DNA from 3 places in the Bacillus thuringiensis genome. Region 2 is predicted to be linked to each of the others. Evidence: riboswitches for the same ligand, from Rfam matches in the RefSeq annotation. Region 2 holds a riboswitch; each other region holds the start of a gene.

Region 1 (3,290 bases), on a different replicon from region 2:
TTTAATAGTGATACACCAACTTTTATTATGGAATGCTTTCAAATGAATGGAAAAGTTTGTGAAAACCTAGGATATGATGATCCAAACTCGGATCAAGAACGATTACTATCTTCTGGTGTTACGAAAGCCGTAATGGAAGCGACAAAGGGATTAGACAATCCAAATGTTGTTTTTACAGCACATCATGAACATATTGAGGATTGGAATACGACTAAGTATTTGAGTCAGTTATGCCATGTTGAAAATAAAGTAGTGCCAATGTCAGAACTTAGAATTACGAAAGATGCTCTAGTCGATAAAGATGGGGCGAAGATTGATGTTTTATATCGCCAAACATATCCGATAGAAGATTTAATTGAGGATCAAGATCCTGAAACAGGAGATTTGGTAGGTGTGGAACTGTTACAACTTGTAAAAGCCGGAAAGCTTTTTATAATAAATCCTTTGTCAGCATTTTTACTTCAGCCAAAATCAATTCAGTGTCTTATTTGGGGGTTAGCAGAAGAAGAGGCCTTTTATACAAATGAGGAACAACAGTGGATTAAAGAATATATGTTACCTACATATTTAGAACCAGATTTATTTTTAGGAAAAGGTTCTTTCGTTCAAAAACCTTCATTTGGGAGAGAAGGAGATACAATTACGATTCGCGATAAAGACGAAAATATTATGCTTCAAAATGCACACCAAACGTATAAAGCGTCACTGCCGATATTTCAAAAGTATATAGAACTTCCAGTCGTATCCTTGGAAACAGAAAAAGGGATGGAGAAACTGTCGTATGTGTTTGGTTCGTTTTTAATTGCTGGAAAAGCGAGTAGTATCGGTATTCGCGCGGGAGAAAAGATTACAGGAAATGAATCGTACTATTTACCGGTAGGTATAAAAAGGAGGGGGAAAAAATGATTAATTTTTTATTATATCTAGCAGTAACACTCGGACTTTTATGTATTGGTCTGTTCTTGATGGAAGTGACAACGAAAGTTAAGGAATTTAAGTTAATGGCTCAAGGGAATAAGGCGGTAAGCTATGTGCTTGGAGGACGATTACTTGGGTTAGCTATTGTTTTATATTCGACAGCAGCTAATTCAATTTCACTTCTTGATATGATTTCGTGGGGAGCAGTTGGGATTTTGGCTCAAATTATCGTCTTTTATTTAGCTGAGTGGCTTACACCACGCTTTAATATAAACAAAAGTCTCGAAGAAGATAATCAAGCAGTCGGTCTTTTTCTTATGTTTTTATCGCTTTCAATTGGGATTGTAATCGCTGGTTGTATAACTTATTAAAAACTTTACGTTTAAACGTAAAGTTTTTTATTTTATCCCGCTATTTGCCGGGCAGCCCGATTGGTGAGGGCTAATAATCAGTGGGGGATGAACAAAACCCCCACTGATTAAAGTTTCACTTTATATACGTTAGTTTGCCATACCTTTTGAAAAAATTGTAGGCTACTGTTGACATCTAATTTAAATAAGAGTAACATTTTCAATGTAATGAAAATAAGTCTCTGTTAGGTGAGGCTCCTGTATAGAGAAATGCTACTGCCCAAAAATGTCGAGAGACGCCAATGGGTCAACAGGAATGATCGAATTAAGGTTTTTCTTAACGTAGCTGGTAATGTACCTATGCTATACAGTGCTAAAACTCGGCGAGGGAGAGGTCCGTAGATTTCTAATTATATTAGAAATCGTTTATTTGTGTATGTAATGGCCACTACTCTCTTAAGGGTAGGGGTCTTTTTTGTTACCAAGCTATGAGTAATATCATAGTATAAAATATAAAATTAAACGAGGAGGTGAGGAGCATGTCAAATTCTGACTCGGTTCCGTTACCCATATACTTCAAATCAAAAATATATGATGTAGGCAGGAAACGATTTGTTCCTCCCTCTATATTTATCACAATGTAGCGTTTATAAAGCGCTAGACACTTTCACAGCAAAGTGGATAAATTGAGAAACAAAGCGTTTCTTCCTATGTTGTAAAGGAGGAGACGATAATATGTTATATGCAAACAAAACTGTGGGTAACACGTCATATAAACTAAATAAAAAATCAATAAAAGAACAAACAATGCTCCAAAAAAATAAAGATTTATTAATTGAAATTGCAACAAGAGATGTAAAATCTGTATTTGCATATTTTAAAACAACAAGAGACGGACTATCAATGAAAGAGGCGCAAAAACGTATTCAAGTATATGGCCGAAACGAACTAACTTCAAAAAGAGCAATTCTTGCAGAAGTAATGATGAAGCTTGGTGGCATGATTCCAGGTTTTTCAAAACAACGTGTGTGTGATGAATTACAACGTGAAACGATTACTGTATCTAGAGTAGAATGTTCTAGTAGTACAGGGCTAAATAGTGAACTGAAAATGATGGAGATACCAGTGCAAGAACTTGTACCTGGAGATATGATTTTTCTTTCGGCTGGAGATGCTGTGCCAGCTGATGTACGTATTATTTATGCAGATGATTTATTAGTGAATGAGTCTGTGTTAACGGGAAACGAAGCGAGTATAGAGAAGTTTGAAAGCTGCTATCACCTTGAACGTAAACGATTTATTCCATTAAAACGGATGAAAGATTATAATCCACTTGAGCTTGAAAATGTATGTTTTAAAGGTTCGCATATTGTTAGTGGAAATGCAAAGGCTGTCGTTGTTTCTACTGGGAAAAATACGTATTCAGGCATATTGCATACTTGTTGTAGTAGGATGTCTTAATGTGTTAATGGTGCTAAATATACAAAAACCATGTATAATAGACAAAGTTGAGCAAAAACGTAGAATGGTAATCTATTTATATAACCTTACGTGATAACGTGAGGTTATTATTTTTTTAATAGGAGAGGAATTATGAAAAAAGTATTATTAGTTGATGGTATGGCACTATTATTTCGTGCTTTTTACGCAACAAGTGTCTACGGACAATTTATGAAACGACAAGATGGAACCCCTACGAACGGGATTCATGGTTATATGAAACACTTGTTAACAGCTACGCAAGCGATCGAACCAACACATATCGTTACATGCTGGGATATGGGAAGTACGACATTTAGAACAGAATCGTTCTCGAATTATAAAGCAAATCGTGCAGCGCCACCAGAAGAATTAATTCCTCAATTTGATTTAGTGCAAGAAATGACTGCGAAATTATCCATTCCAGTTATCGGTATGAAAGGCTACGAAGCCGATGATTGTATCGGTACGCTTGCAAAACAATATTGCAATGAAGCTGAAGTTTATATTTTAACTGGTGATACAGATTTACTTCAACTTGTT
Region 2 (3,290 bases):
GTAACGTTAGTCTTTAAGCGTAGACAGTTAGGTGGCGGGCCGAAAGCCAAATGGTTGAAGGGATTGAGCTCCATAACGATAGTAAATCAAGAGGGCTGATGTTTTACCTGCAACAGAAAGCTCCATTTTATCCTTTGTTTAAGGCAAGATGGATAAAACCTCTCTGAATTCAGTTACATAAAACATATCCTAATTATTTTATTTTATTGAAAATTGAAATATTAATTAACATTCCCATTGCTATTAAATTGACCATTAAAGAGCTTCCACCAAAACTTACAAATGGAAATGGAGTACCTGTAAGAGGGAATAGTCCTGTGATACCACCTAAATTTACAATAGATTGCATACCTATCATACATCCTATACCAATTGCTATAAAACTACCGAATGGATTTACACATAATTGTGCAATTTTTAAGGCGCGAAGTACTATAGTCAAAACTCCAGCCAATAGAATAAATACACCAATAAACCCTAGTTCTTCAGAAACTATTGCCATTATAAAATCAGTGTGTGGTTCCGGAAGATAGCCTGTTTTTTGTATACTATTTCCAAACCCACGTCCAGTGATTCCTCCAGAGCCAATGGCAATAAAAGAATTTACAAGCTGGTATCCATTTCCTTGTGCATCAACAAAGGGATTGAAAATCGTAGTAATACGTGTCTTTTGAACTTCTGATAAACTACATTGAATCAAAAAATATAAAATAGGTAACCATAAAACAGAACCGATGGTAGTTCTTTTGATTAGTAGATTTATATTTATTCCTGAGCAAAGAAATATACTAAAACCTATACCTAATATTAAAAGTGCTGATCCTAAATTTGGTTGTTTAAAGATAAGAAAAAAAATTGTAGCTAAAAATAATACAAGTTTTCCGATACCACTCCAGCTATTTTTAGCTTGTTCTTGTCGTAATGCAAAAAAACGGGCTGTTACAAGTATTGTTCCTAATTTTAGAAATTCAGCTGGCTGTATTCCAAAAATCCATGATTGAGCATTATTTACCACTTTTCCTTTCCATAAAACCATAATTAATAAAAAAATCCCCCCAACCATAATACAAATAGAGACTATCCGTTTTTTCCATATATCATATGGGAGAATAGCACAAACTATTAACCCTATTGTTCCTAAAAATAGCTTTGTTAATTGAGAATCAACAAAGTGTCTACTGTTATAACCGTAATGTTGGACAGCGACAATGGAGCTCGCACTATACATCATGATAATACCTAAAGTACATGTTATGAATAGAGGGAGGAGCAATAGATAATCGAGTTTTAATATTTTTTTCATTTTAATATCCTCCTGATTTAAAACAAAACATAATATTACATTTGCTAATGAATAGAATCTTGTTCTCGTCAATTACTAAATATGACTTTTGTTTAGGAGGATTTTATCGCTTACACACTGTTTTCTTATACAAAAATCCCCCTAGTTACATACTAGGAGGATTCAAAATGGCATGACTAAATAAGGCTTTTCTCCCCCTAGTAGAGCTTTGGCACTATACAACGTAAAGTAATGAAAATTCAATACTTAGCTATCTTAAGAAGAGCCTTAATCCGACAATTCCTGTTCTACCCATTGGCGTCTTTCGACATTTTTGGGCAATAGCCTGTGTTTGTATAGGAGCCTCACCTAACAGGTCCAGCAATATAAATTTTATGTGTTTGTTTCGTGTAGCAAGCATAAATATATTTTTTTTGCTTGTCAAGCAACCCTATTGCTAATTTTATTTATTTTATTGCTTTATAGTCCTTTGAGAAATGATAAGAGAAAATGTATGTAATCATTCCGTATAAGTACATATTTTTGACTTGTAGTGTATCGTTTGATTAAGTAGTTTAACCACATAAATTTGATAAACAGTAAAGAAGATTTTAATTATAAAAGAAGATTTTTTTAGAATGTTCTTTTGATATACAGAATGACTAATTATTTATCATTTGTTATAAAGTTGGAATTTGATTAAAAACAATAAGTTTCATAAGTTTTATAACGTTTCTTCGAATTAAATCTATTTGAATTTTATGTTTTTTAAGGGGAATTTTAAATTTATAATAAAATATAATTTCATTTTCTATAAAAGATTTTTTATGAATGGAATTGAAAGTCAGTTGACAAATATTAAATTCTGGTTTAAATTTTGAAGTAATTCAATAAACTTTGTTAGGTGAGGCTCCTGTATAGAGAAACGCTGCTGCCCAAAAATGTCGAGAGACGCCAATGGGTCAACAGGAACGGTCGGATTAAGGCCCTTCTTAATGTAGCTGGTTATAAAAACCTATGCTATACAGTGCTAAAACTCAACGAGGGAGTGGTATACGATTTGATAGAAAGGCACCTCTGTGATTTTGGTAGAGCTGTCTTAATATTCATTTATTTGTATTGTGAAAAAACCTTTACTCCTTTTTGAGTAAAGGTTTTTCTGTTTAATTTTATTTATTTTTATCTTGTCTATATTCAAAAAGGAGGTAATTCTAACTAATGAATTGATTGCAATGTAACTATTATTGCTCTAATAAAAAATTTAAGACAGATAAAATAAAACAAAACCACTCATGAAACTCTAGAGTCTCCCTTAGCAATATGAGGAGGAGTTAACATGAAGAAATTATTAAAGGAATTACTTATAACCAAAAATAACTTGGATGCAGAGAAAGTTTTACGTCATCCATCGTATGATATTGCACAAGAAGTAAAAGAGTTTTCAATTGAAGATCAAGTCATATTGCTAAATACGATTCCTGTATTAAAAAGCTCTAAAATTCTTCAATATATGAGTGCAGAAGAAAAATATAATATCTTAATTCACTTATCTGAAAACAAAGCTAAAAAGTTACTAAATTTACAACCGATTGATGAATTAGTAGATTTACTGCTAGCGGTTCATCCGGAAAAACAGGCTAAATTAATGGCGTATCTAGATAAAATCACAAAACATAACGTGAAAAAATTGATGAATTTCAAACCTGAAACGGCAGGAAGTCTTGTCACAAGTGATTTTGTTGCAGTTAGAGGAAATTGGTCAGTAAAAATGACATTGAAGTACATTAGGGAACATTCTGAAAATGTAGAATCAATATCTTATAGTTATGTTCTTGATAGTCATGGTTATCTTGAGGGAATCGTTTCCATACATGAGTTATTACTAGCAGCAGATGAAGAGATATTATCTACTATTATGATTCAAGAGGTAATTTCAGTACAAGCTGAAGTTGACCAGCAAGAAGTTGTAAAAAAGCTACTGAATTATAATTTAGCAGCAATACCTGTG
Region 3 (3,290 bases), on a different replicon from region 2:
GAATAGAATTTAGTTGTTTTACAATTACTTTTTGTTTAGACATGTTAACGGCACCTTTAGCTAAATTAGCAGTTACAATCATTGGTAACATTTCTGGTGTAAGACCAACAGCAACTGCAATAGCGAAGAAGAAAGCTTCTTGCCAATCTCCTTTTGTGAATCCATTAATGAGAAGGACAATAGGCGCCATAATAAGCATGAATGTAATTAAGAGCCAGCTTACTTTGTTTACACCTTTATCAAAGCTTGTTTCTACACGCTTTCCGATTACCTTATTTGCTAAAGAGCCGAAATACGTATCGGTACTTGTTGAGATGACAACAGCTTTTGCGCTACCACTTACAATATTTGTTCCCATGAAACAAAGGTTTTCCATATCGAGTGGATTGTAATTTTTTTTCATGTTTTTCGGTAAGATATGCTTATTTTCTGTATGGTAGCAGTGTTCGTATTTTTCTACAGGAAGTGCTTCCCCTGTTAAAGAAGATTGATTAACAAATAAATCTTTAGCGGATACAATACGCACATCAGCTGGAACGATATCACCTGCTGAAAGGGAAATAATATCGCCAGGTACAAGTTCCTCAATTGGAATTTCTGTTGTGTAATTTCGATTTAAATTCGTTACATTTTTTATTTCATGTACAAATCCATTTATTCTAAATACACTCGCAGTTGTTCGAACCATAGCTTTTAACTTATCGGCAGCTTTTTGAGAACGAAATTCTTGGGAAAACCGAATCGTTGCACTAAGTAGTACCATTGCAGATACGACAATTGTTCCTTGTATGTCATCTGTGAAAAAGGAGAGTGCTCCAAGAGCTAATAAAACGAAAATAAATGGATTTTTAAATGCCGACAGAAATTGAATGTACCACGGCGCCATTTTATTATGAGCTATTTCGTTCGGACCATATAAAGAAAGTCTACGAGACGCTTCTTGTTTAGATAATCCATCTTGTGTTGTTTCTAAAAGTTTTAATGCAGAGCTTACATCTTGTGTTGCAACCTCCACTAACAATTCGTTATTTGTTTTCATGCTATCTTGCTCATAAGCATGCTTTGTTTCTTGTCTTTGTAAATTAAACATTGGTAGTTCCTCCTCTGTCATGAAGGAGGAAACAATCTGTTACCTAACTATTTGAAATGGTGAGGAACAGTTTCTTTCCTACCTACATGATGAAATATGAATGTAAAACGTATGGGTATCTGGGCCGAATCATCAATTGCCAACTGTTCCTCACCTCCGTACAATTTAGTAGTTTCTGAATATGCTATGTTTGTTTCATAGTAAGGTGCATAGATACGTAAAAAGACCTTTACTCAAAACGAGTAAAGGTCTGAATTCGCAGTTAAAAGAGTCCACAACAAAGACTGTTAGTAGACATAAATAAAAACAGTTTTTGTGTGTGACAAAATATATGCACCTCTCCCTCGTTGAGTTTTAGCACTGTATAGCATAGGTACTGAAACCAGCTACGTTAAGAAAGGCCTTCATTCCGACCTTTCCTGTTGACCCATTGGCGTCTCTCGACATTTTTGGGCAGCAGCGTTTCTCTATACAGGAGCCTCACCTAACAGAGACCATATTCAATTACATGTTGAATGTTAGCACTGTAAAATCGTAGTGTCAATATCTTTTTTATCTGTGTTTTTAAAATATTAAATGGATTTATAATAGATATATGGGATGAAATGCATGATATTAATTATAAATAATGTGGAAAATAAATATTTTTATAAGAGGGGAATTTGTAATGGTACCACAAAATTTTATTATAAATATTGAGAATCAAAAGTGGTTGTTTAATGAGCAGGAAGATTTATGTTCTCATGGAGAAATATATTTAAATGTGGCTGGAACGATTATTACGCAGACAGGTATGGATGAGGAATGGGGAATAAGTGAATCAGCTTTAGCTCTGTTACGAACTTTAGATAAAGAATATATTTGTGATATTGAAAATGAAGAGGGGCTTATTTTGCACGGATGTGGCACTATGCTCATGTTAGGATGCCCAATTTCAATTCATTGGACTATAAACCATATAGGTGAAAATGTGGTTTTAAAGGATTTTGTCAAAGTTATTTCTACTGATCAAGAGGCTATATACTATGAAGGGCTTCATATAGAAGTAAATGAAAATGAATATAGAAAACAAATTGTTTCTTTTGCGCTACAAGCAAAAGAATTATTCAATAAATCAAGTGAAAAGGTAATTTTAGATGAGTTTGATCAAAGTATGTATACAGACTTTTGGACGGAATATAATCATTTGCTAAATAAGTATAAATAAAAAAAGCACTGTAACCAGTGCTTTTTTATTATAGATTACGAGATTGTAGGGTTTTCAAAAATAACAATCTCTGAACTGTTTGTAGTTGAAACGCGTTGGGCGTAATATGTTAAAGCTGAAGAAATATATGCTGGTAACGTATCATTTGTATGTGATGTTGTATATTCATGGATTAATTCCTTTAAAGTTGTCCATTCTAATTGTGCTGGGTGATCAGACACGAAAGAACTTACCCAGCGATCAAATGAAGATGAAAAATCAGTTTGTAAACGAAATACTTCTTTCATAATAAAACGCTCCCTTAAAATGTAGTATAATCATTTTAACACAAAACACGAACGATTGCTAAATTTTTTAAGTATAACGTTCGTGTTATATAGTTGTCTAGATGATTGGTTATGTAAATTCAATTTGCCATTTGAAATAACATTCCGTAAGATGAGAGATAGAGTATATTTAGAGCTGGAGGAAAGAAAGTGGAATTTGTATTTTTAGGAACTGGTGCAGGTGTTCCTTCAAAAGGAAGGAACGTTTCAGCAATTGCTTTACAATTGTTAGAAGAACGAGGACAAACTTGGTTATTTGATTGTGGCGAGGCCACGCAACATCAAATATTACATACATCTGTACGTCCGCGCCGCATTGAAAAAATATTTATTACGCATTTACATGGCGATCATATTTTTGGATTGCCTGGTTTATTAGGTAGCCGTTCATTTCAAGGAGGAACTACGCCTTTAACGGTGTATGGACCGAAAGGAATTAAACAATTTATTGAAGTGGCATTATCGGTAAGTACGACACATGTGAAATATCCACTTGAAGTTGTGGAGATAACAGAAGAAGGTACCGTATTTGAAGATAATGAATTTTATGTAGAAACGAAAAGATTGTCACACGGTATAGAATGTTTTGGATATCGTATTGTAGAGAAAGATATACAAGGTGCTCTTTTAGTTGATAAGTTGCTTGAGATGGGTGTGAAACCAGGTC

What was found. Region 2 has a riboswitch for magnesium ahead of AC241_RS28025 (FtsW/RodA/SpoVE family cell cycle protein). Riboswitches for the same ligand answer to the same signal wherever they lie in the genome.
Positions count from the first base shown of each region.
Region 1: linked by a shared signal. The riboswitch ahead of AC241_RS08310 (P-type ATPase actuator domain-containing protein) and the one ahead of AC241_RS28025 (FtsW/RodA/SpoVE family cell cycle protein) in region 2 are both predicted to bind magnesium.
Region 3: linked by a shared signal. The riboswitch ahead of mgtA (magnesium-translocating P-type ATPase) and the one ahead of AC241_RS28025 (FtsW/RodA/SpoVE family cell cycle protein) in region 2 are both predicted to bind magnesium.

Region 1 covers NZ_CP012099.1:1,566,388-1,569,677, forward strand. The annotation lists gene AC241_RS08300 (glutathionylspermidine synthase family protein) at 1-906, shown strand, start outside; gene AC241_RS08305 (DUF350 domain-containing protein) at 903-1,289, shown strand; M-box (ykoK) riboswitch at 1,503-1,668, shown strand; gene AC241_RS08310 (P-type ATPase actuator domain-containing protein) at 2,004-2,729, shown strand; gene AC241_RS08315 (5'-3' exonuclease) at 2,862-3,290, shown strand, end outside.
Region 2 covers NZ_CP012100.1:179,199-182,488, reverse strand. The annotation lists gene AC241_RS28025 (FtsW/RodA/SpoVE family cell cycle protein) at 194-1,303, opposite strand; M-box (ykoK) riboswitch at 1,490-1,666, opposite strand; M-box (ykoK) riboswitch at 2,172-2,337, shown strand; gene mgtE (magnesium transporter) at 2,619-3,290, shown strand, end outside.
Region 3 covers NZ_CP012099.1:3,996,983-4,000,272, reverse strand. The annotation lists gene mgtA (magnesium-translocating P-type ATPase) at 1-1,090, opposite strand, end outside; M-box (ykoK) riboswitch at 1,422-1,589, opposite strand; gene AC241_RS20500 (hypothetical protein) at 1,758-2,297, shown strand; gene AC241_RS20495 (DUF3932 family protein) at 2,333-2,584, opposite strand; gene rnz (ribonuclease Z) at 2,774-3,290, shown strand, end outside.